Regions from separate parts of the Geobacillus sp. B4113_201601 genome, predicted to be linked through region 2. Evidence: riboswitches for the same ligand, from Rfam matches in the RefSeq annotation. Region 2 holds a riboswitch; each other region holds the start of a gene.

Region 1 (5,700 bases), on a different contig from region 2:
ATACTTGGTGCGCCAAGCGAAAAAAGTTGCCTTGATGGTCGCCGGCTTGGCGGCGCAAAAATACGGCCAGCGCATTGAAGAAGAGCAAGAAGTGCTCGTCAACATCGCTGACATCGTTTCGAACGTTTACGCGATGGAATCGGCGCTCTTGCGCACGGAAAAAGCGATTCAAGCGAGCGGTGAGGAGAAAAACAAACAAAAAGTGCTGTACACGCAAATTTTCTGCCAAGAGGCGTTCAATGAAATTGAAGCCCATGCGAAAGAGACGCTCGTCGCTGTGGAGCAAGGTGACACGCTGCGGATGATGCTCGCCGCGCTCCGCCGGCTGACGCGCCATACGCCGATCAACGTGATCGCGAAAAAACGTGAAACGGCCGCTGCGCTCATTGAAGCGGAACGATATGTTGTGTGAGCGTTGAAGCGGCGCGGTAAGTTGTGTGATAATGAGAAGTACCAGGTCCGACCTGGTACTTCTTGTCGTTTCGAGGAAACTGCAGGCAGAAGCGGACGGTTCGCTGCCTTTGGCCGCTTGTTCTCGCTGTTGGGAACGGGCGCCGCCAAACATCGGATCATCCGAGCGAATTCAGCGGAAAGGGGGAGGACGATGACGCTCACGCTCTATTGGTATCCAAAGTGCGGAACGTGCCGGAAGGCGAAAAAATGGTTGGATGACCACGGCATTGAGGTGCAAACGGTGCATTTGGTCGACGAGCCGCTGACGAAAGAGCAGCTCGCCGACCTGCATCGGAAAAGCGGGCTGCCGCTGAAAACATTTTTTAATACAAGCGGGTTGAAATACCGCGAGCTCGGATTAAAGGACAAGCTTGACGGCGCATCGGAAGACGAGATGCTCAATTGGCTCGCTTCGGACGGAATGCTGGTGAAGCGGCCGATTTTGACGGATGGCGAGCGGGTGATCGTCGGGTTTCGCGAGTCGGCGTATGAATCGTTTTTTGGACAGGCGCCGGCCGTGAATCGGTAATGAGTTCGCCATCCGGGCACGGCGGAACGGCAACAGTGAAAGGGGCAAACGGGGGTTGTTCCGCCGGTTCGGGCGGCCGGCGTAGACAACGGTTTTCGACAGGGCGGGTGCGAAGCCCAAAAATTTTTCGCCGGCCGAACAGACAGACGGTGAGTTTTCGCGGAAAATCGGTTATGATGAAGAGGAGCACACTTTTTTGTCGCAATGGAGGGATTCGATGAACACGCCAAAGGAACTTCGCTATACGAAAGAGCATGAGTGGGTGCGCGTCGAAGGCGAACACGTGCGCATCGGCATTACGGATTACGCGCAATCCGAGTTGGGGGATATCGTCTTTGTCGAACTGCCGGAAGTGGGCGCGCAGCTGAAAGCGAACGAGCCGTTCGGCAGCGTTGAGTCGGTGAAAACCGTCTCGGAGCTGTACGCGCCGGTCAGCGGAACGGTCGTCGAAGTAAACGAGGCGCTCAACGATCATCCGGAGTATGTCAACGAATCGCCGTACGAGAAAGCGTGGATGATCGTCGTGAAACCGAGCGACACCCGTGAGATTGACCAATTATTGACAGCGGAACAATATGAAGCGATGGTGACGGAAGGATAAACATGGCCGTCATTTTCGGCTCAATTCGGGCACCCTATACATATGGAAGAAATGAAACAAGGGGGTGCGAAAGATGGCGCTGCAATCGGCGCGCATCGATGTGACCGATCGGGTAATCGGCAAATGGAACGGCCGCACGCTTGATTTGTATGCGGAAGGGGAGCTGATCGGCCATGTTCCGCTTCCGGAGACCGTTCCGTTAAAAAGCGGCTATACAGTGCAAAATGGAAAAGTTTACAAAGACGTGACCGCTACCGTTGAGCCGGGGCAAAAATATGTCGACTGCGACGGGGAAGCGGGCTGGTGTTGAAAGGCAACGGTGGATGGCCGTTGCTTTTTTTCAACCTTTGGCTCGCATCGATCATACAATAGAGCACAACATTGGTGGAGTTAGGTGGGGCGGATATGCGACAAGTGGAAAAGGTGATCATCGTCGAGGGGAGATCGGATAAACAAAAGGTGGCGGCGGTGTTGAATGAACCGGTCGTGATCGTGTGTACGAACGGGACGATCAGCGATGCCCGCTTGGAAGAGTTGGCCGACGAGTTCGAAGGCCAAGATGTATACGTGCTTGCCGACGCCGATGAGGCGGGGGAGAAGCTGCGCCGCCAGTTTCGCCGCATGTTTCCCGAAGCCGAACATATTTATATTGACCGGGCGTACCGGGAAGTGGCGGCCGCTCCGCTTTGGCATTTGGCGCAAGTGTTGCTGCGCGCCGATTTTGAGGTGCGAATGGAATGGTTGATGAAGGGGGGAAGCGGGTGAACGCGATCGATCGCAATGAGCTCAGAAAAACGATCGAGAACGAGCCGCTTTTGGCGCTGTATTTGTATACCCCGCTGTGCGGCACATGTCAATTGGCGCGGCGGATGCTCGTGATTATCGAGCAGCTATTCCCGACGTTGCCGTTTTACGAAACGGATATCAACTATATTCCTGAGCAGGCTGTGGAGTGGCAAATTTCCAGCGTTCCATGCTTGCTTCTTTTTGTTGACGGAGCGATGGCCGACAAATGGTATGCGTTCCCTTCCGTCACCGATTTGTATGAGCAACTGCAAGCCCGGCTGCCGCGTTGACTGTCCCCCTTTTTTTGACTCCGTTTGACACATTTCTTGGGAAATGACAAAAACGGCGTCCGTTCGTCAACAGGCTGTCGAGATTTTTGTAAAGGATTCTTGCCCCCACATATGGAAATAGAGAACAAAGGACATGGGGGTGATGGTCAATGGAAGTGCGTGAGTTTGTGGAACGGTTCATCGAGCGGATGCAAATGTTGCGTCATTTGTTGCCGATTTTGCCGGACGAGCAGTTATGCGTTCGGTTTGAAAGCGACGGGGAGGCCGCTTCCGTCTTGCTTGGCAAAGAGCCGGCCATCGTTGAGTGCGAGAACGATGAACGAAACACGTTGACGGTGCGCGGTTCGAAGGAAGCGCTCGCCTCCTTGCTGAGCGGTGAGCTGAAGCTGCAGCAGCTCGTCCGGCTGCAAGAAGTGCACGTATCGGGAAGCTTCCGCCATTTATTGCTGCTGGAGTCGCTCCTCCATTTGGCCAAGCCGTATCGGCATGTTGGATAAAAAATAGGTTGACACGATTCGACATCCAATGATACAATCACATTCGTAACCAAATTGAATACATTTGCGTTGTGCTCTTATCAAGAGAGGTGGAGGGATGTGCCCAATGAAGCCCGGCAACCGTCAGCGCTTGCGCTGAAATGGTGCCAATTCACACAAAGCAGCCTGCTTTGAGAGATAAGAGACGGAATGGTAGACAATACCTTTCTGTTCTCCGCGGGCAGAAAGGTTTTCTTTTTGCGCTTGCTTGGGCGCTGGGCGTGAACAGCCCGCTTCGGCTGCTTGCGCGGGCGCGCTCGGCGGCGGGGCTTGCGCCTGCTGGCGAACGGGAAGCGCACGGCAAGAAAGGAAGGTGAAACGATGATCACCCTTGAACAGGTGACGAAAGTATACCAAGCGGCCAACGGTGCGGTGACAGCCGTTGACAACGTGTCGCTTGAGATTCGCGAAGGAGAAATTTTTGGAATTATCGGCTACAGCGGGGCCGGAAAAAGTTCGCTCATTCGGCTGTTAAACGGATTGGAAAAACCGACGAGCGGTCGGGTGATCGTCGCCGGCCGCGACATGGCGCGCGTGAAAGGTCGGGAGCTTCGAAACGCCCGTCAGGAAATCGGCATGATTTTCCAGCATTTCAACTTGCTTTGGTCGCGCACCGTCAGGGAAAATATCGCTTTTCCGCTCGAGATCGCCGGTGTTCCGAGAGAGGAACGGCAAAAGCGCGTCGATGAGCTCATCCAGCTTGTCGGTCTCACCGGGCGGGAAGAGGCGTATCCGTCGCAGCTGAGCGGCGGGCAAAAGCAGCGGGTCGGCATCGCGCGGGCGCTCGCCAACAATCCGAAAGTCCTGCTTTGCGATGAGGCGACGTCCGCCCTCGATCCGCAGACGACGGACGCGATTTTGGATTTGCTCGTTGACATCAACAAGCGGCTCGGGCTGACGATCGTGCTCATCACCCATGAAATGCACGTCATTCGCAAAATTTGCGACCGCGTCGCGGTGATGGAAAGCGGCAAAATCGTCGAACAAGGCGACGTGCTGCACGTGTTCCGGAACCCGCAGCAGCCGATTACGAAACGGTTCGTCAAGCAGCTGGTCGAGCCGGAGGAAACCGAAGAAGCTGTCTCGCATCTGTTCGGCCACTACCCGAACGGGGTGATCGCGCAGTTGACGTTTGTCGGCGCCGCCGCTGGACAGCCGCTCATTACGCAAGTCGTCCGCCAATTTGCCGTTGATGTCAACATTTTACAAGGAAAAATTTCACAAACCCATCAAGGCGCCTACGGCGTGCTGTTTGTGCACATCGACGGGGCGGCGGATGAAATCGGTCGGGCGCTCGACTATATTCAAGACCAACAAGTGGCGGTGGAGGTGATTCACGATGCTCGCTAACCTCCTGCCGAACGTGCAATGGGAAACGATGTGGGCGGCAACGGTCGAGACGCTGTACATGACCGGCATGGCGGTCGCCGCCACGTTCGTCCTCGGAGTGGTGCTTGGGCTGCTGTTATTTTTAACGGCAAAGGGAAACCTATGGGAGAACCGGCTGGCCAATACGGTCATCGCGGCGTTCGTCAACATTTTCCGCTCCATTCCGTTCATTATTTTGATCATTTTGCTTATTCCGTTTACGAAATGGCTCGTCGGGACGATGCTCGGCGCCAACGCGGCGCTGCCGGCGCTCATCATCGGTGCGGCGCCGTTTTACGCCCGCATGGTTGAGATCGCCCTCCGCGAAATTGACAAAGGGGTCATTGAAGCGGCGCAGGCGATGGGCGCCTCGACGTGGACGATCATTTGGAAGGTGCTTTTGCCGGAATCGTTGCCAGCTCTTGTCTCGGGGATTACCGTCACCGCGGTGTCGCTTGTCGGCTATACGGCGATGGCTGGCGTTGTCGGCGCCGGTGGACTTGGGAATTTGGCGTATTTGGAAGGATTTCAGCGCAGCCATAACGATGTGACGTTTGTCGCGACCGTGTTGGTGCTTGTGATTGTCTTTGTCATTCAGTGGATCGGTGACATTGTCACTTCCAAAATAGATAAACGATAAAAGGAGGAAAAAATCGATGAAAAAATGGCTTGGCGTGCTGTTCGCTTCCGTCTTGGTGTTCGCCTTGGCGGCTTGCGGCGGCAACAACAACGCCGCCGATGAGGGTGGCAACGGCAAATTGGTAAAACTGAAAGTCGGCGCCTCGAACGTGCCGCATGCGGAAATTTTGGAAAAAGCGAAACCGATTTTGAAGAAAAAAGGCATTGACTTGGAGATCATTACGTTCCAAGACTATATTTTGCCGAACAAAGCGTTGGCCGACAAAGAAATTGATGCCAACTACTTCCAACACATTCCTTATTTAGAGTCGCAAATGAAAGAGCATGGCTACCAATTCGTTAACGCCGGTGGCATTCATATTGAGCCGATCGGCTTGTACTCGAAAAAATACAAAAGCATCGAAGAGCTGCCGGACGGCGCAACGATCATCATGAGCAACTCGGTCGCCGACCACGGCCGTATTTTGTCGATGCTGCAAGAAAAAGGGCTCATTAAAC
Region 2 (5,700 bases):
CCGATAAAAAACGTCGTCTCGAGCAGCCGGCGGGCGGCTTGGTATCGCTCACGCACCGATCGCCGGCCATCCGGCGGCATGATGACGACCGCCAATGGCTCATGATGGTCCTCCTCCCAATCGCGCAACATCTTCCATGCCTCTTCTTTTCCATCGCCCGGCAGCTCGGGAAAGAGACAGGCCGCCATATGGGTCAATGGCAAAACGCGCGCCCGCCGGCGAAACGGATAGCCCGTTAAAAAGCGGACCACTTCGGAAGAGAAGGCAGGTTGTTCGGCCTGCACAAGCCATACGTGGGTCGACACATCAACACGTTCATCAACAAACAACGAGCGATAATCGTCATCATAGCCGCCAACGCCCACGGACGCACGAGAGCGCCCGTCCCCGGCGGAAAATGAAGCCGCCGTTCGCAACGCTTGCTTCAATTTGGCGGGCTCAAGCGGCTTCACAAGCAAATCGACGCATTGCCAGTCGATGGCTTGCTTCGCCCGTGCGAATGTCGCCTCCGCGGTTGCGGCAATCACGCGCTGGCAAAACAGGCGGATGCAAGATGCCGCTTTCCCCCACTGTTCATACGGAATCATATCCAATTCGACGTACAATAGCTCCGGCGCTTCCCGCTCCAGCAGCGCCATCATCTCCTCGACCGTAGCCGCCGTATATACTTGCTCAATCGGCAAGGAATACGCGGACACGAGCCAGCGGATCGCTTCTCGTTCCTTGTCGTCCCGTTCGGCAATGACGAGTTTCATCTTCTCACCGCCTTAGCTGCTTGATGAAATGGTTCAGGCAACGTGTTCAGCGAATGTGTTCGGCGCTGCTTTGCAAACGTCGAAAGTCAACTGCCCCCATGGTGCCTGCACCTAAGTGAGGGGTCTCCTTGCCAACATTGGAGATGAAGAAGGATTTCGAAGCAAAAAGCAGCGGCGAGCGCCACGGTTTTTCCGCCTTCATCCACGAGCGGGTTGACTTCGCAAAGATCGACGCTGATCGTGTTCGGATGAGAAACGACGCGGCGGATGAGCGCGCGCACCAGCGATGGTGCGAGTCCAAACGGCGACGGCGCGCTCACCCCCGGCGCGGCGGCAGCGCTGATCGCATCCATGCAAATGGTCAACATCACGCCGTCATACGCTGAGGCAAATCGTTCGATCTGTTCATACGCTGCCTCCATCGGCCCCGCAGTCAGCTGTTCTTCCAGCATGTACTCGCATCCGTACCGCTGTGCATCCGCAAACAGCGCCGCCGTGTTGCCGAGCTTCTGAATGCCTAAGCAGCAATACCCTACCTGTTTGTCCTCATCCAAAATTTGCCGAAACATCGTCCCGGATGTCGGCCCGTTATCATACGGCCGCAAATCGAAATGAGCGTCAATGTTGATGATGCCAAGGCGGGCGTTCGGCCCAAGCGCTTCACGGACGCCCAAATAATGGCCATACGCCGTCTCATGGCCGCCGCCGATCACCACCGGCACCGCGCCACTTCGCAGCAGGCGGGCGACGGCTTTGCCGAGTTCGGCTTGGCTTTGTTCGAGCTGTCCGTCCACGCAAACGACATCGCCGGCATCAAAGATGGACGCGCCTTGCGGAAGATGCCATGGCAGCCGGCCCAACGCCGCTTTCACAGCGGCCGGCGCCTCTTTCGCCCCTTGACGGCCTTGGTTGCGGCGCACGCCCTCGTCGCAGGCAAAGCCGATGAGAGCCGCTGCTCGTTCCATCGGCGCCAACGGCTGCGATAAATCCAACAGGCGGATGCGCTGATGGAGGCGAAACGCCCGTTCATCGCTCACACTGTCCACCCTCCCCGTCCAGCGACTTTGCTCGGGTTGTTGATACATCGAACCATCTCCTTTCGACGATCAGCTACCTGTTTCTTTCGCTGCCGCTTTGCCGTTCTCCTTCTTGCAGGGGCAGAAAGAGGAAATCGCCTCTTTCCCGCGAATAAAAGAATACAGATCGACAACAGAAAGGGGGACACAGCATGAAATCAACCGTCAACTTACATGACGTCATCGCCGGCCAAAGCGCGCCGCCGCCGTGCGATACAACGCTCGGCGTTCGCTTGACAGAAGCCCGGGACGGCTATGCGAAAGGAGTATGGAAGGTAAGCGAATCGCTGCTCAACGGCAACGGCGTCATTATGGGCGGGTTTGTCGGCGCAGCTGCGGATATTGTGATGGCGTATGCGGTGACGACCTTGCTTCGCGATAACCAAATGCACGCTTCGATCAATTTGCACACGACGTTTCATCGTCCGCTGGAAGCGGGGGAAGCGGAAATCGAGGCGCTAGTGGAAAAACCCGGGCGAACGGTCGTTTATGTGACCGCCACCGTGCGGCAAAGCGGCAAAGAGGTGGCGAGCGCCACGTCATCCGTGATCATCATGGAAAAACGATGAAGGTCATTCGTGCGAGCGGGTCATGGGCAGGATTCCGAAAGAAGGCCAAACAGGCTGGTGAAAAGCGGTTGTTTCTTTCGGACAATGGGGGGAGCGTGTGAAAGACGATTCTGACGCGACAAGGCTTTTCTATTTAAGAAGCGAGGCCGGTAAGCGGCCTGTTTCCTTAAATCACCGCCCCTCAAAACCTACTGGAAAGAAAGCGGCATTTCGGACAACGACTCCGGACGCCTTGGCTCTTCACAACGGGCAGGGGGAATGATGATGGGCTTTGCCCGCCAGCGCGAGCCGAACTGCAGGGGGCGCTCAGTTCCTAACCGCCCCCAGTGACAAAGCGCCGAAGAAAGCGCTGTCAAAAAACAGCGGCTTTTCGGCGCTTTCCGTTGCTTGTTAAGAGCGGACAAACGTTTTCGGCATCACGACGGCGACGACTTGCCCGCGGGCGCATAATTCACCGTTCGCAAACACTTCGGTGTCAACTTGCCATTTTTTCGGGTGAATTTCCGTCACCGTGCCGATGGCCACAAGCGGCACCCCGTGCGGCGTCGGTTTGAGAAAATCGACGTGCAGCGAAGCGGTGACAAAGCGCGGCGGCGTCTCCCCGCTACCCGGCTCATGGCCGTTTTTCCGGTGCAGCGCCAGCGCTGCTGAACCAGTACCGTGGCAGTCGATGAGCGAGGCGATCAATCCACCGTATACAAACCCAGGGATGGCAGTATGTTCGGGGCGCGGCGTGTATACGGTCACCGTCTTGTCCCCTTGCCATCCGGTGCGGAAATGGTGGCCCGTCTCATTCAAACGGCCGCAGCCATAGCACCAAGCGAATTCCTCCGGATAGTCGTCTTGAATGGCGTGAACGATCGTTTCTTCCATGACATCTCCTCCCCTCTTTATTCTTAGTATATCATCCAATTGAAAAAGTCTCGACCCTAAAGCGCACTTTTTGCCCTAAAGTTGCTGTCCATGCTACAATGACCGTCATGAACAACGAAGTGGCTCCATCAGGAATCATTCCCACATGTCAGCCCACACACGGACTGCCATCCGTACAAAACGAAGCTGACAGGACCTATAAGGATGGTGATTTCGGGAAAAATACGGATGGCCACCCATTTTCTATAAAAATGCCGAACTGACGCGGATTTTCATCCTTGGGTGGAGGGCAAACCGTTGCCCATGGAACTTTCCGTGAAAATGCCGAACTGACGCGAGATTTTCACGCCTCGGTGGAGGGCAGATCACACTGCCCATGAAACTTTTCTGATTAAAAAGGCCGCCCATTGGTGTGTGACAGCGGTTTTTCACCGGCCTTCTATGCCACCGGTCGATGTGCGGTCAAGGCAAAAAAATAGAAAGAGGCGCCAGCCACGCTCTGACGCCCAAAGCCCGATCGATGCAAAATCGCGGGCTGCCTGTTTTCATTCTTCTTATCGTTCCGGTTCGTAAAATTCGATCCATTCCCCGTCCGGGCCGAGGAAAAACAAATATTTCGCCCCGTTCGGAAGCGCGGTAATGTCCTCCCAAACGAGCGGAACGCCAAGCGACACGAGCCGCTCTTTCTCCTGTTCAATGCCTTCGACCGTAAATGCGACGTGATGCACTTTTCCTTCCGTCGGCAAATCCGGATTGTATCCTTCGATGAGCTCAACGATGACTTGGCCGTCAAGCCCCAAAAACGCCAGTTTCATCGTCCCGTTCGTATGAATCATCTCGCTGAGCAGCTCGAGGCCGACGACGTTTTGATAAAATACTTTCGATGTTTCAATATCTTTCACTTGGATGCCGACGTGTTCAAATTTTTTGACTGCCATCCGCTGTTCTTCCTTTCTCTCACGTTCTACGATTCAATGGAAAACACAGCCCGCAAATACGGGGTCATTGACGGTGGAAAACGTATTTTTTCCTAGCCCCTGCCATAGATAGCGATCAAGGGCGTACGCCCCCTCCGCTTTCCATCCCTCCGCCTCATCGTTCGTCAGCACGAGGGAAACCATCGTTCCTTGGGTTTCCCATACAGGTGGACATAGCCGTCCCCGCAGTCGATATGCACGACCGCCTAGCGATCGAACCGGATGAGCTCCGTCCGCACGCAGCGCATGACGTGAACGGGAAACGTCGCCGCCACCACATGCGCCGCCATGCAAGCGCGGAGCGACAGTCGTTCCGCCACGCCCCCTCACCTCCCATCATCAAAAACCCCCTTCCGCCTCGGAATGACGCGAAAGGGGGTGGCCGTTCTTATCATCCAAAGCGACATCGCTTTGCGGGTGTTAGCACCTTGCCAGCGGCAGGTTGCTGTGGGGTCATCAAGCCCGTTCTCTCGCCCACTCTTGATAAGACGTATGCAATTTGTCTTCTATCTTATCATACATCATCAAAGGCGGCAATCGTCATTGTTCGACTTCCGGTTGCTCGGACGTGACGCCGACATCTTTCCACGTCAGTTTCGAGCCCGGATCGACCGTAAAGTTGGCGACGCGGTTGTTAACCGCAAGGATGGAGAAGCGATACAGCGTCGGAATGACCGGAACTTCTTCGTTCATCAGCTGTTGCCATTCACTGTAAATTTTCCGGCGATATTCTTTGTCAAACGCCTGCTCCGAATGGCCTTTTTCCAACAGTTCATCGTTTTTCTCATTGACCCAGCGCGAGTAGTTGAACATGACGTTCCGTCCATACAATCCGTATGGATCGACGTCCGTGCCCGTCGCCCACGCGGCTGCGTAAACGTCCACTTTCGGATCATCTTTTTTGACCATATCATAGAAAGAGTTGAACTCCGCCAAGCGTCCGTCCACAAGCTGAACATCGAGACCCACATCTTTCCAGCATTGCATATAAAACTTGGCCAACGGTTCAGCGATGTCCCCGCCGCTCATCGCCAAGAAGTTGATCTTGAATTTTTTGCCGTTCGGATCTTCGCGGAGGCCATCGCCATCCACATCTTTATATCCCGCTTCATCCAGCAATTGTTTCGCTTTTTCCGGATTGTACGTATACCCTTTGATCGAATTGTCATGGTAGCCCGGGAACGACGGCGGAATGAGCGTGTTCGCCGGGAAGCGTAAGCCATGATACAGGCGGTCGGCCACCTCTTGGGTGTTGATGGCGTACGCCATCGCTTGGCGCAGTTTTTTGTTTTGGAATTTCGGATTGTCCATGACGTTTTCTTGCTTTTTCGCATCCCAGTGGCCGAGTTTAAAGCCGATATAGTTGTACGCCAAATCTATTCTGCCGATAAACTGAATATTTTTTGTTCCTTTAGCATTCACATATTGGTCAGTTGGGAATTCTGCAACA
Region 3 (5,700 bases), on a different contig from region 2:
GAACTCCTCCAAGTCGCGGCGGGCGACTTGCCGGGCGCGGATGCCGGAATAATCGATCTTGTTCTCGCTTAAAATTCGCCGCGTTCCCGCATGCGGTGGTTCTCCCACATGCCAGCTGCCCGTTCCCGCCGAATCAACGGTGATGACATGCTCTAGTCCCCGCTCTTTCACCAAATGGCGAAAAACAGCTTCCGCCATCGGCGAACGGCAGATGTTTCCAAGACAAACGAACAGCACTTTCACCATCCGAAACGGCCTCCCTTTCGCCATCGTGATGAACATCGTTTCATTCGGTATTGTTTCTTTTTTCTCGCCGGCCTAGCCTCTCTTTCACCGCACAGGCCCACCTCTCCATTTTACCATACCGTCTGTTTCTCGGCTGGGCAACAGACGATCTTCTCTCCCGCTTTTCAGCGCCGGTGTGGTACAATACATGATAACCGTTATGAAAGGAGCGCGAATCATGGACTTATCCAAACCGTCGGCGGAAAACGTCGAATACATGATTGACCAATTGAAACAAAAATTAAAAATGCTCAATTGGGAAGCGATGAAGCCATCACATTTTTCCGAGGAATGGTACGATGAATTGAAAGAGATTTTCGAGATGGTGATGAAACGCGAGGCGTTCAGTCCGAGTGAAATGCAAGCCATTGTGGAAGAACTCGGGAATCTGCGCAAAAAGTAAAGGCTTGCCGGTCGTAAGGACGCGCGGTTTTGAAGGGCGGAAAACGGGGCGTCTTTCCGCCGAACCGCGGGGTTCGCTGACATGACGCACCGGCCAGCCATGATCCAAAGGCGCTTGCCCGCCACGATAAACATAATTCCCATCGAAAAACTAGGATTGACATCGGCGGCAATTGTGCTAAAATTTTAATCAATTCCATCATTGCATACGCTTATCAAGAGCGAGGGAGGGACTGGCCCGATGAACTCCGGCAACCTGCTCTGGCTAGCAAGGTGCCAATTCCAGCAAAATGGGTTCCATTTTGAAAGATAAGGCGGCGCTAATTCTTCCGCTCTTTCCACAATCAAAATGGGAAGGGCATTTTTGTCGCCGAGCTGCCGCTTGCTGAGTAAATATCCAACTAATCACGTTGATTTTCTTTGGTTTTATAAGGAGGGAAAAACGATGCTCACGTACGATCAGTGGGAAACGGCAGAAAAACCGTCTTTTCCGTCTGACAATGAAACAAAAGGAGCGCTTGACGTTCTCGCTTGGGCGTACCGCGAGTACGGTGATGAAATGGTGTACGCCTGTAGCTTTGGCATCGAAGGCATCGTGCTGATCGATCTGATTTCCCAAGTGAAACCGGATGCGGAAATCGTCTTTCTCGACACGGGCCTGCATTTTCAAGAAACGTATGACACGATCGAAAAAGTGAAAGAAAAATATCCTTCGCTCCGCATCGTGATGAAACGCCCGTCACTGACGTTGGAACAACAAGCCGCCCAGTTTGGCGATGAACTATGGAAGCGCGATCCGAACAAATGTTGCGAGCTGCGCAAAGTCATTCCGCTGCGTGAAGCGCTGACCGGGGTGACCGCCTGGATTTCCGGCTTGCGCCGCGAACAATCGCCGACGCGGCGCCATGTCGAATACATCAATAAGGATGACAAATTCCGTTCGGTCAAAGTCTGTCCGCTCATTCATTGGACATGGAAAGACGTATGGAACTACGTGTATAAGCACGATCTTCCGTACAACGTGCTTCATGACCGCGGCTACCCGAGCATCGGCTGCGCTCCGTGTACAGCGCCGGCAGTCGATCCGAACGATTTGCGCTCCGGGCGCTGGGCCGGCCAAGGGAAGACCGAGTGCGGGCTCCATCTCACATAGGAGGAACCCATCGTATGCTCCTTGCGATTGCGTTTCTCATTTCCTTTTTCTTCGCCATGAACATGGCGGCATGTAAGCGATTTTTCAGTCTATCAATCTAGGAGGTTATGAACATGAGCGTAAGCATCCCGCATGGCGGCACATTAATCAATCGTTGGAATCCCGATTATCCGCTTGACGAAGCATCCAAAACGATCGAACTGTCGAAAGCGGAATTAAGCGATTTGGAATTGATCGGCACGGGGGCGTACAGCCCGCTCACCGGCTTTTTAACGAAAGCGGACTACGACGCGGTTGTGGATACGATGCGCCTCGCTGACGGCACCGTCTGGAGCATTCCGATCACGCTCGCGGTGACGGAGGAGAAAGCGAAAGAACTTGCCGTCGGCGATAAAGCGAAGCTCGTTTATAACGGCGACGTGTACGGCGTCATCGAAATCGCTGATATGTACCGCCCGGACAAAACAAAAGAAGCCACGTTCGTTTACAAAACGGATGAACTCGCCCACCCTGGCGTGCGCAAACTGTTTGAAAAACCGGATGTGTACGTCGGCGGGGAAGTCACGCTTGTCAAACGGACCGATAAAGGACCGTTCGCCGCGTTTTATTTCGATCCGGCCGAAACGCGGAAGCGGTTTGCCGAACTCGGCTGGAACACCGTTGTCGGCTTCCAAACGCGCAACCCGGTTCACCGCGCTCACGAATACATTCAAAAATGCGCGCTTGAGATCGTCGACGGCTTGTTTTTAAACCCGCTCGTCGGTGAAACGAAAGCAGATGACATTCCGGCTGACATCCGGATGGAAAGCTACCAAGTGCTGCTGGAAAACTATTATCCGAAAGACCGCGTCTTCCTTGGCGTCTTCCAAGCGGCCATGCGCTATGCCGGACCGCGCGAGGCCATTTTCCATGCCATGGTGCGCAAAAACTTCGGCTGCACGCACTTCATCGTCGGCCGCGACCACGCCGGTGTCGGCAATTACTACGGCACGTATGACGCACAAAAAATCTTCTCGAACTTTACGGCCGAAGAGCTCGGGATCACGCCGCTCTTTTTCGAACATAGCTTTTATTGCACGAAATGCGAAGGCATGGCGTCAACGAAAACGTGCCCGCATGATGCTGAGCATCATGTCGTTCTTTCCGGCACGAAAGTTCGTGAAATGCTTCGCAACGGCCAAGTGCCGCCAAGCACGTTCAGCCGCCCGGAAGTCGCCGCCGTCTTGATCAAAGGATTGCAACAGCGCGAAGCGGTCACCCCGTCAACGCGGTAAAGGAGGAGCGTCATGAGCACGAACATCGTTTGGCATCAAACATCGGTCACGAAACAAGACCGGCGCGAGCGCAACAGCCATCATAGCGCCATCCTTTGGTTCACCGGGCTGTCCGGCTCCGGCAAATCAACGGTGGCGAACGCCGTTTCCAGACGGCTGTTTGAGCTCGGCATTCAAAACTACGTATTAGACGGTGACAACATCCGCCACGGGCTCAACAAAGACCTCGGCTTTTCCGCCGCCGACCGGACGGAAAACATCCGCCGCATCGGTGAAGTGGCCAAACTGTTTGTCGACAGCGGCCAGTTTGTTCTAACCGCCTTTATTTCCCCGTTTGCCGAAGACCGGGCGCTCGTCCGCCGTCTCGTCGACGAGGACGAGTTTATCGAAATTTATGTTAGCTGTCCGCTTGAAGAATGTGAAAAACGCGACCCAAAAGGGCTGTACGAAAAAGCGCGCCGCGGGGAAATTCGCGAATTTACCGGCATCGACTCGCCGTACGAAGCGCCGACAGCGCCGGAGCTGACGATCGAAACCGACCGCTATTCGGTCGAAGAATGCGTCGAGCAAGTGCTCGCTTATTTGCGCGAACGGAGAATGATCCCGGCAGCGAAGGCGGACTGATTGTTCCTCCTTTGCTCAAAAGAACGGAAGAACATTTGCCAAAGTCGTTTGCGCACAAAAGCAAACGATGTACAATAAAAAGCACAGCTAGGCATTCACGCCGCGCTCCGGCGGTTGGCTGAATCATGCACGAAGGGGCGGAAACAACGATGGGAAAAGTCTACCTTGTCGGCGCCGGCCCTGGCGATCCGGAACTGATCACCGTCAAAGGACTAACATGCATTCAACGGGCGGATGTCATTTTGTACGACCGTCTCATTAACGAAGAGTTGTTGTCATACGCCAAGCCGGACGCTGAATTGATCTTTTGCGGGAAGCTGCCCGGCTGCCACGCCATGCAGCAGGAAACGATCAACCGCGCGCTCGTCCTGCATGCCAAAAAGGGGAAAACTGTCGTCCGCTTAAAAGGCGGCGATCCATTCGTGTTCGGGCGCGGCGGCGAAGAGGCGGAAGCGCTCGTCAAGCATGGGATTGAGTTTGAGATCGTTCCCGGTGTCACCTCTGCCATCGCCGCAGCGGCGTATGCCGGCATCCCGGTCACCCATCGCGAGTTCAGCTCAAGCGTCGCCTTTGTCACCGGGCACCGGCGCGAAGGAAGCGGCGACGAAATTCAATGGGAAAGCTTAGCCAAAGGCATCGACACCATTGCCATTTATATGGGGATTCAGCGCTTATCCTCCATCTGCGGCCAACTGATGAAATATGGGAAGTCGCCCGAAACACCGGCGGCGGTCATCGAATGGGGAACGACCTCCGCCCAACGCACGGTCACTGGCACGTTAGCGACGATCGCCGAAATCGCCGCCAACGAGCAAATGCGAAATCCGAGCATGGTCATCATCGGGGAGGTCGTGCGGCTGCGCGCGAACATTCAATGGTATGAGCGGCTGTTGTGGTCCTCTGCGGCCGCTGGCGCCACATCGTGAGGCGGTTCGCCATGGAAGCTGTTTTATACGTCAGCCACGGCAGCCGCGTCGCTGCCGCGCGCTTGGAAGCGACCCGTTTCTTCGAGCAATGCAAGGCAGCCGTCGACATCCCGATTCAAGAACTTTGCTTTATCGAACTGGCGGAACCGGATATCATCACCGGGGTTGACCGTTGCGTCGCCCAAGGAGCGACGCGCATCATTGTCATTCCGCTTTTGCTCCTATCGGCCGGACACGCCAAACGCGACATTCCGGCGGCGCTCGAGCTGGCGAAACAGCGCCATCCAGCAGTCGAAATCGTCTGCGGTTCCCCGTTTGGCGTTCATGATGCGATGATTGACATCATCATTGACCGCATCAGTGAATGCGCGTCTTCCCTCGATGGCGAATCGATGATTTTGCTCATCGGCCGCGGCAGCAGCGATCCCGATACGAAGCGCGACATCACCGCCATCGCCCGGCGTTTGCAAGAAAAAACACACGTCCCGCACGTTAGCGTCTGCTTTCTTGCCGCTATCGGCCCGACGCTTGACGAAGGGCTTGAGCAGGCGAACGCCTCACCTTGCCGGCGCGTGTTTGTCGTTCCATATTTATTGTTCACCGGGGTCTTAATGAAAACGATCGAACGGAAGCTGCGCGGGTTCCCTACTTCTGACAAACAATGGCATTTGTGTCCTTACTTAGGCTACCATCCGCGGCTAGTGACGCTCATTCGGCAACAAGTAGCGTCGCTGGCGCTGGCGAAAAAAGGAGCTTGACCGTCCAAGCTCCTTTTTTGTATGTACATTCATTCCCGTCTATTATATGATGAAAGCGGGACCGCAAAGAGCAGCGGCAACCATTGGCTGAACGCTCCGCACAGACCATTCCGTTAGGCACTGAAGCAACGTTCATAGCTGTCTGCCTTTGACCCGCGTCAAAGATAGGAAAATCGCCGGAGCGTGAGGCAACTAAGGAGGTGGCGATATGAAACGGGTGCATGTCATTGCCGAAGGACGCGTGCAAGGGGTCGGTTTTCGCTATTTCGTCCAGCACG
Region 4 (5,700 bases), on a different contig from region 2:
GAAAGCGGATGGATTTTCAACAATTTCCTAAAGGCGAATGGATATACTGAAGCAATGGAAGCCTCCCCCTTATTCTGTTTAGAGTCCATTTTTATTTCTATGGTGCTGGTTGAGCATCAGCGCTCAATTAGCACCATAGGTATAGAATAATTTTATTTTTTTGATTGTTGTAATTATACATTTTTTGTTAAAATGGCAATTAATACAAATAGAAGGAGGTGTTATTCCATGAATAAAAAGCATGTCGAAAATATTAAACGTTATGTTGAACATTATTTAAAAAGTAATGCACAAATGTCTCTTGTAGTACAACCACTTAGAATGCAAATTCATTTGACAAAGTAGTTTGTTCAATTTATGAAAAAAATGGGGCTAGTTGATCGCTAAAACTCAACTAGCTCCAGGAACATCGCGAAAAGTCCAACCTCGACGGTTACGACCCATGGGAAGGGGAGCGCTCCTTCACCCGTGGGGACATCACCCAAGAGCCTAAAATGACCTCAAAACTGTCGAACTCGGGTGAAAGATGTACTTGACTTTTAGGAACAAACATGATATTGACCCTCCCGGTTGAACAAAATAACAAAAAAATGGAAATTGATCTTTTTGACGTTATGAAAAACGTTTTTTGTCAAGTGTATTTTGTGGTGAAGAGCCATAAATATACCGTGAATAGGGGGAGTAGTATGTCAAGTATAGTTCAGACAGAATCAAAAATCTTTTTACCATTTCTGCATAAATCACACATTATCGAGAATATCGAGATTCTAAAAAATTATGTCGAGCAGGAAAGTGGAAAGAAATTCCCATTAGGTGTCACGTTAAAAGAGAAATATTTTGAAGCCATAAATTATATTCAAGATGTTCCTGTTCCATACTCAAACGAAAAAATACATGTTACATATTTTGATAAAACATTGCAAAATAAATTACTTAGTTTGGGTATGATTGACAAAGAGGATTTGGAAAACGATAAACACATTTATTCACAACAAGAGCAAGAAGTAATTACTGATAGAATTGAAAAAGCATTAAAGTTGATCAAAGTATTGCATAATGATTTGTATGATTTAATTAATACACTTATTGGTACCTTTTTGATTTTAAAAAAAGATTTGTTTGGTGGAGGATCAGTGTCCAATGTTATGGGATTAGTATGGTTAAACCCTCAATCTGATTGGTCAATCATTGAATATGCAGAGGCCATTTATCATGAGTTTATCCACCAAAGTATCTTCTTGGATGATATGATTAACTGTATGTTTCCTAATGCTAATGAATGTGCAAAAGAAGAAGCTCTAGTTACATCAACCATCTTGAAAATCAAAAGGCCTTTAGACAGAGCATATCATGCTGCTGGAGTTTCTATAGGAATTATGCATCTTTATCACTTGTTTAATGATTCTAAAAATTCTGAGAAGTATATGGATGATTTGCGGAAAACAGTTGAAGAAATAGAGGCAAGAACACAATTCTTGGGGGAACAGGGAGTAAAAACTTTAGAAATCATGCGCAAGTTCATTAATCATCCATCTTTTGATGACATTACGTATTCCTTACAGAACTAATGGCCATTGCGACAAATGAAAACACAGAAGCCCATTGCGTTTGATCGAGTCCGGTTGTTTTGAGGTTGTTTGAGGCGAATGAAACGGATCGACGTACAGAAATGCTTAAGGATTCAGTGTCGGAGTCCAAAGCAAAGGAAAGAAATAAAAAACAGCCGGACAGGGAACGGTTCCCTGTCCGGCTGGGTTCTTGTTAAACGAGCGGTCCGCCGAGTTTTTCGATGGACGGATCGATGTGGGCGAATTTTTGGAAGTTGGCGCGGAATTTTTGCGCTAGCTCTTTTGCTTTTTGTTCGTATGCTTGTTTGTCGGCCCATGTGTTTTGCGGCTGCAGGACGTCATCCGGCACGCCCGGGACGCGGGTCGGGATGGCGAGGCCGAAAATCGGATCTTTGACCGTTTCGACGTTGTCGAGCTCCCCTTCGACGGCGGCTTGCACCATCGCCCGGGTGTAGGCGAGCTTCATGCGGCTGCCGACGCCGTACGGCCCCCCTGTCCAGCCGGTGTTGACCAAAAAGACGCGGACGTTGTGTTCGGCGATTTTTTGCCCGAGCATTTCCGCGTACTCAACGGCCGGGCGCGGCAAAAACGGTGCGCCGAAGCACGTTGAGAACGTTGCTTCCGGTTCGGTGACGCCGCGTTCGGTGCCGGCGAGTTTGCTTGTGTAGCCGCTTAAGAAATGGTACATCGCCTGTTCGCGCGTCAGTTTGCTGATCGGCGGCAGGACGCCGAACGCATCGGCCGTCAAGAACACGATCGTGGACGGGTGGCCGGCGACGCTCGGGTCGACGATGTTTTTGATCGCTTGAAGCGGGTAGGCGGCGCGCGTATTTTCCGTCAGCGTGCCGTCATCGTAATCCGGCACCCGCGTCGCGTCGTTGAGAACGACGTTTTCGAGCACGGCGCCAAAGCCGATGGCGTCGAAAATTTGCGGCTCTTTCTCGCGCGATAAGTTGATGCATTTCGCATAGCAGCCGCCTTCGATATTGAAAATGCCGCGGCTCGACCAGCCATGTTCGTCATCGCCGATCAAGCGGCGGTTCGGATCGGTGGAGAGCGTCGTTTTCCCGGTTCCTGACAAGCCGAAGAAGAGGGCGACGTCGCCTTCCTGGCCGACGTTGGCCGAGCAGTGCATCGGCAGGATGCCTTGTTCCGGCAGCAAATAGTTCATCACCGAGAAGATCGATTTTTTCATTTCGCCGGCGTACTCCGTCCCGCCGATTAGGACGACGCGGCGTTCAAAGGAAATGATGATGAACGCTTCCGAGCGCGTGCCGTCCACCGCCGGATCCGCCTTAAAGTTCGGCGCGCAAATGACGGTGAATTGCGGTTCATGCGCGGCGAGCTCTTCGGCGCTCGGCCGGATGAACAGCTGATGGACGAACAAGTTGTGCCAGGCGAATTCATTGACGACTTGAATCGGCAGCCGGGATTTCGGATCGGCGCCGGCAAAGCCTTTAAAGACGAACAGTTCCTCTTGTTTTAACAAATAATCGAGCACTTTGTCGTACAGTTTTTCAAACGTTTCCGGCGCCATCGGCTGGTTGACCGTTCCCCAGTCGACCGTTTGTTTCGTTGACGGCTCTTCGACGATGTATTTGTCTTTCGGCGACCGCCCCGTGTACTTGCCGGTCGTGACGGCGACGGCGCCGGTATGCGTCAGCCGGCCTTCCTTTCGCTGCAGCACTTTTTCAACGAGTTCCGCGACGGACAGTTGGTGGTGGACGTACGGTTTTTGCAGCAAGAGATCGAGTTTATTCGTCATATTGGCAATCCCCATGTTCAAAACCTGCCTTCTTTATTGGAATCACTTTTGAAAATAGTATAACACATTTTTATTAATAGTCCATACTAATTGTGAAGGTTTTTCGGACTTATTTTTCCTCATTTTTTGAACAATAAAAAAATGTTTTGTATGGTTGACTTCCGTTCGTTTGTTGCGATATGATAAGTCATTGAACGGATACTCTTATCCCGAGCCGGCGGAGGGACAGGCCCGATGAAGCCCAGCAACCGTCACAACTGTACATGTGTGAAATGGTGCTAACCTGTGGCAAGGCGCAGTCCTTGAACGATAAGAGTGAAAGGAAGCAATACGATTGCGACGACCTTTCCTCGCCGTGACAGGAAAGGTTTTTTTATATTGCCAAGGGAAATGAGTTCCGTATCTCCAGCAACGATGTCAAGAGGAGGAAATGAGCCGAATGTCAGCCAAACGCCGCTTGTTTACTTCAGAGTCTGTAACCGAAGGACACCCGGACAAAATTTGCGACCAAATTTCCGATGCGATTTTGGATGCCATTTTGGAAAAAGACCCGAACGCCCGCGTTGCTTGTGAAACAAGCGTCACGACCGGGCTGGTGCTCGTGAGCGGGGAAATTACGACGTCGACGTACGTCGATATTCCGCGCATCGTCCGCGATACGGTTCGCGAAATCGGCTATACGCGCGCGAAATACGGATTTGACGCCGACACGTGCGCCGTGCTCACGTCGATTGACGAACAGTCGCCGGACATCGCGATGGGAGTAGATCGGGCGCTTGAGGCGCGCGAAGGTCAGATGACGGATGAGGAAATTGAAGCGATCGGCGCCGGCGACCAAGGGCTTATGTTTGGGTTTGCCTGCAATGAAACGGAAGAGCTGATGCCGCTGCCGATTTCGCTCGCCCATCGTTTGGCGCGCCGCTTGGCGGAAGTGCGCAAAACGGACGTGTTGCCGTATTTGCGTCCCGATGGCAAAACGCAGGTGACGATCGAATACGATGAAAACGGCAAACCGGTGCGCGTCGACACGATCGTCGTTTCTGCGCAACATCATCCGGACATTACTCAAGACCAAATGGAACGTGACATTAAAGAACATGTCATCAAGCCGGTGGTTCCAGCGGAGCTGTTGGATGAGAACACGAACTACTTCATTAACCCGACCGGCCGGTTCGTCATCGGCGGTCCGCAAGGGGATGCCGGGCTGACGGGGCGGAAAATCATCGTTGACACGTACGGTGGCTACGCCCGTCATGGCGGCGGCGCGTTCTCGGGCAAAGACCCGACGAAAGTCGACCGCTCGGCGGCGTATGCGGCCCGTTATGTGGCGAAAAACATCGTCGCGGCCGGGCTCGCCGATAAGTGCGAAGTGCAGCTCGCCTACGCGATCGGCGTCGCCCGTCCGGTCTCGATTTCGATCGATACGTTCGGCACCGGCAAAGTGTCTGAAGACATTTTAATTGAAGTCGTGCGCAACAACTTCGACCTTCGTCCGGCCGGCATCATCAAAATGCTTGACTTGCGCCGTCCGATTTACAAACAAACGGCCGCTTACGGCCATTTCGGGCGCACGGACATCGACTTGCCGTGGGAGCGCACCGACAAAGCTGCCTTGTTGAAAGAACAAGCGCTGGCGTTGGCGAGCAAGCAATAAAGACACAAGAGGGTGGCCTGCAGGCGATAGCCGGCCGCCCTCTTGTTCGTTTTCATGGTTCGCTTGCTTCGAAAAAGAAGTGTGGTCTCGCCAAGAAGGCGCGGCTGGCCTTGATGGCCCATCCGGACTTTGTTCTTCTGGCGGTTCGTGTGCGTCCCGTCGCGCGGCTTGGCGACCGAGCAAGAAGTCGGCTCGTTACGGCCGGTTGGTCCGCTGCTGCTGGAGCGCCTTGTAATATTGTCCTTTTTCGACATATTCGCGGCGAATGCGTTCCATTTCGCGGAAATCGTCCTCGGTTAGCTCGCGCACCACTTTCGCTGGCCGTCCGAGGGCGAGCACGTTCGGCGGGATGGTTTTGCCGGGGGGCACCAAGCTGCCGGCACCGATAAACGCGCTTTCGCCGATTTCGGCGCCATCGAGGATGATCGATCCCATGCCGATCAAGGCGTTTTTGCGAACAATGGCGCTGTGCAAAATGACTTGATGGCCGACGGTCACGCCGTCTTCAATGATGAGCGGATTGTTTGGACTTTGATGCAAAATTGAGTTATCTTGGATATTGACCCGGTTGCCGATGATCGTCGGCGCCACGTCGCCGCGGATGACGGTGTGAAACCAGACGCTCGTCTCCTCGCCGATCGTGACATCGCCGGTGATCGTCACATAGTCGGCGATGAAGGCGGATGGAGCAATGATTGGCGTTTTGCCTTTGT

What was found. A riboswitch is a leader RNA that binds a small molecule or an ion and turns the genes downstream of it on or off. The one in region 2 is predicted to bind S-adenosylmethionine.
Region 1: it holds a riboswitch for S-adenosylmethionine, as region 2 does, so the genes downstream of both, B4113_RS02260 (methionine ABC transporter ATP-binding protein) here and B4113_RS04015 (VOC family protein) in region 2, are expected to answer to the same signal.
Region 3: it holds a riboswitch for S-adenosylmethionine, as region 2 does, so the genes downstream of both, B4113_RS14730 (phosphoadenylyl-sulfate reductase) here and B4113_RS04015 (VOC family protein) in region 2, are expected to answer to the same signal.
Region 4: it holds a riboswitch for S-adenosylmethionine, as region 2 does, so the genes downstream of both, metK (methionine adenosyltransferase) here and B4113_RS04015 (VOC family protein) in region 2, are expected to answer to the same signal.

What each region holds. Positions count from the first base shown of each region.
Region 1 covers NZ_LQYX01000015.1:7,626-13,325, forward strand. The annotation lists gene B4113_RS02225 (acyl-CoA dehydrogenase family protein) at 1-412, shown strand, start outside; gene B4113_RS02230 (arsenate reductase family protein) at 605-982, shown strand; gene gcvH (glycine cleavage system protein GcvH) at 1,200-1,583, shown strand; gene B4113_RS02240 (YusG family protein) at 1,657-1,893, shown strand; gene B4113_RS02245 (toprim domain-containing protein) at 1,989-2,348, shown strand; gene B4113_RS02250 (thioredoxin family protein) at 2,345-2,659, shown strand; gene B4113_RS02255 (hypothetical protein) at 2,809-3,156, shown strand; SAM riboswitch class I at 3,231-3,340, shown strand; gene B4113_RS02260 (methionine ABC transporter ATP-binding protein) at 3,517-4,545, shown strand; gene B4113_RS02265 (methionine ABC transporter permease) at 4,535-5,203, shown strand; gene B4113_RS02270 (MetQ/NlpA family ABC transporter substrate-binding protein) at 5,220-5,700, shown strand, end outside.
Region 2 covers NZ_LQYX01000029.1:14,487-20,186, reverse strand. The annotation lists gene B4113_RS04035 (helix-turn-helix domain-containing protein) at 1-755, opposite strand, end outside; gene hutG (formimidoylglutamase) at 842-1,840, opposite strand; gene B4113_RS04025 (PaaI family thioesterase) at 1,984-2,400, shown strand; gene B4113_RS04020 (PaaI family thioesterase) at 2,791-3,273, opposite strand; gene B4113_RS04015 (VOC family protein) at 3,828-4,211, opposite strand; SAM riboswitch class I at 4,636-4,740, opposite strand; gene opp4A (oligopeptide ABC transporter substrate-binding protein) at 4,791-5,700, opposite strand, start outside.
Region 3 covers NZ_LQYX01000101.1:24,597-30,296, reverse strand. The annotation lists gene B4113_RS14740 (low molecular weight protein-tyrosine-phosphatase) at 1-246, opposite strand, end outside; gene B4113_RS14735 (DUF1128 domain-containing protein) at 464-688, shown strand; SAM riboswitch class I at 897-1,003, shown strand; gene B4113_RS14730 (phosphoadenylyl-sulfate reductase) at 1,133-1,840, shown strand; gene sat (sulfate adenylyltransferase) at 1,954-3,114, shown strand; gene cysC (adenylyl-sulfate kinase) at 3,127-3,738, shown strand; gene cobA (uroporphyrinogen-III C-methyltransferase) at 3,888-4,664, shown strand; gene B4113_RS14710 (sirohydrochlorin chelatase) at 4,676-5,422, shown strand; gene B4113_RS14705 (acylphosphatase) at 5,631-5,700, shown strand, end outside.
Region 4 covers NZ_LQYX01000074.1:1,653-7,352, forward strand. The annotation lists gene B4113_RS20495 (HEXXH motif-containing putative peptide modification protein) at 687-1,568, shown strand; gene pckA (phosphoenolpyruvate carboxykinase (ATP)) at 1,762-3,348, opposite strand; SAM riboswitch class I at 3,535-3,649, shown strand; gene metK (methionine adenosyltransferase) at 3,773-4,987, shown strand; gene B4113_RS08800 (gamma carbonic anhydrase family protein) at 5,183-5,700, opposite strand, start outside.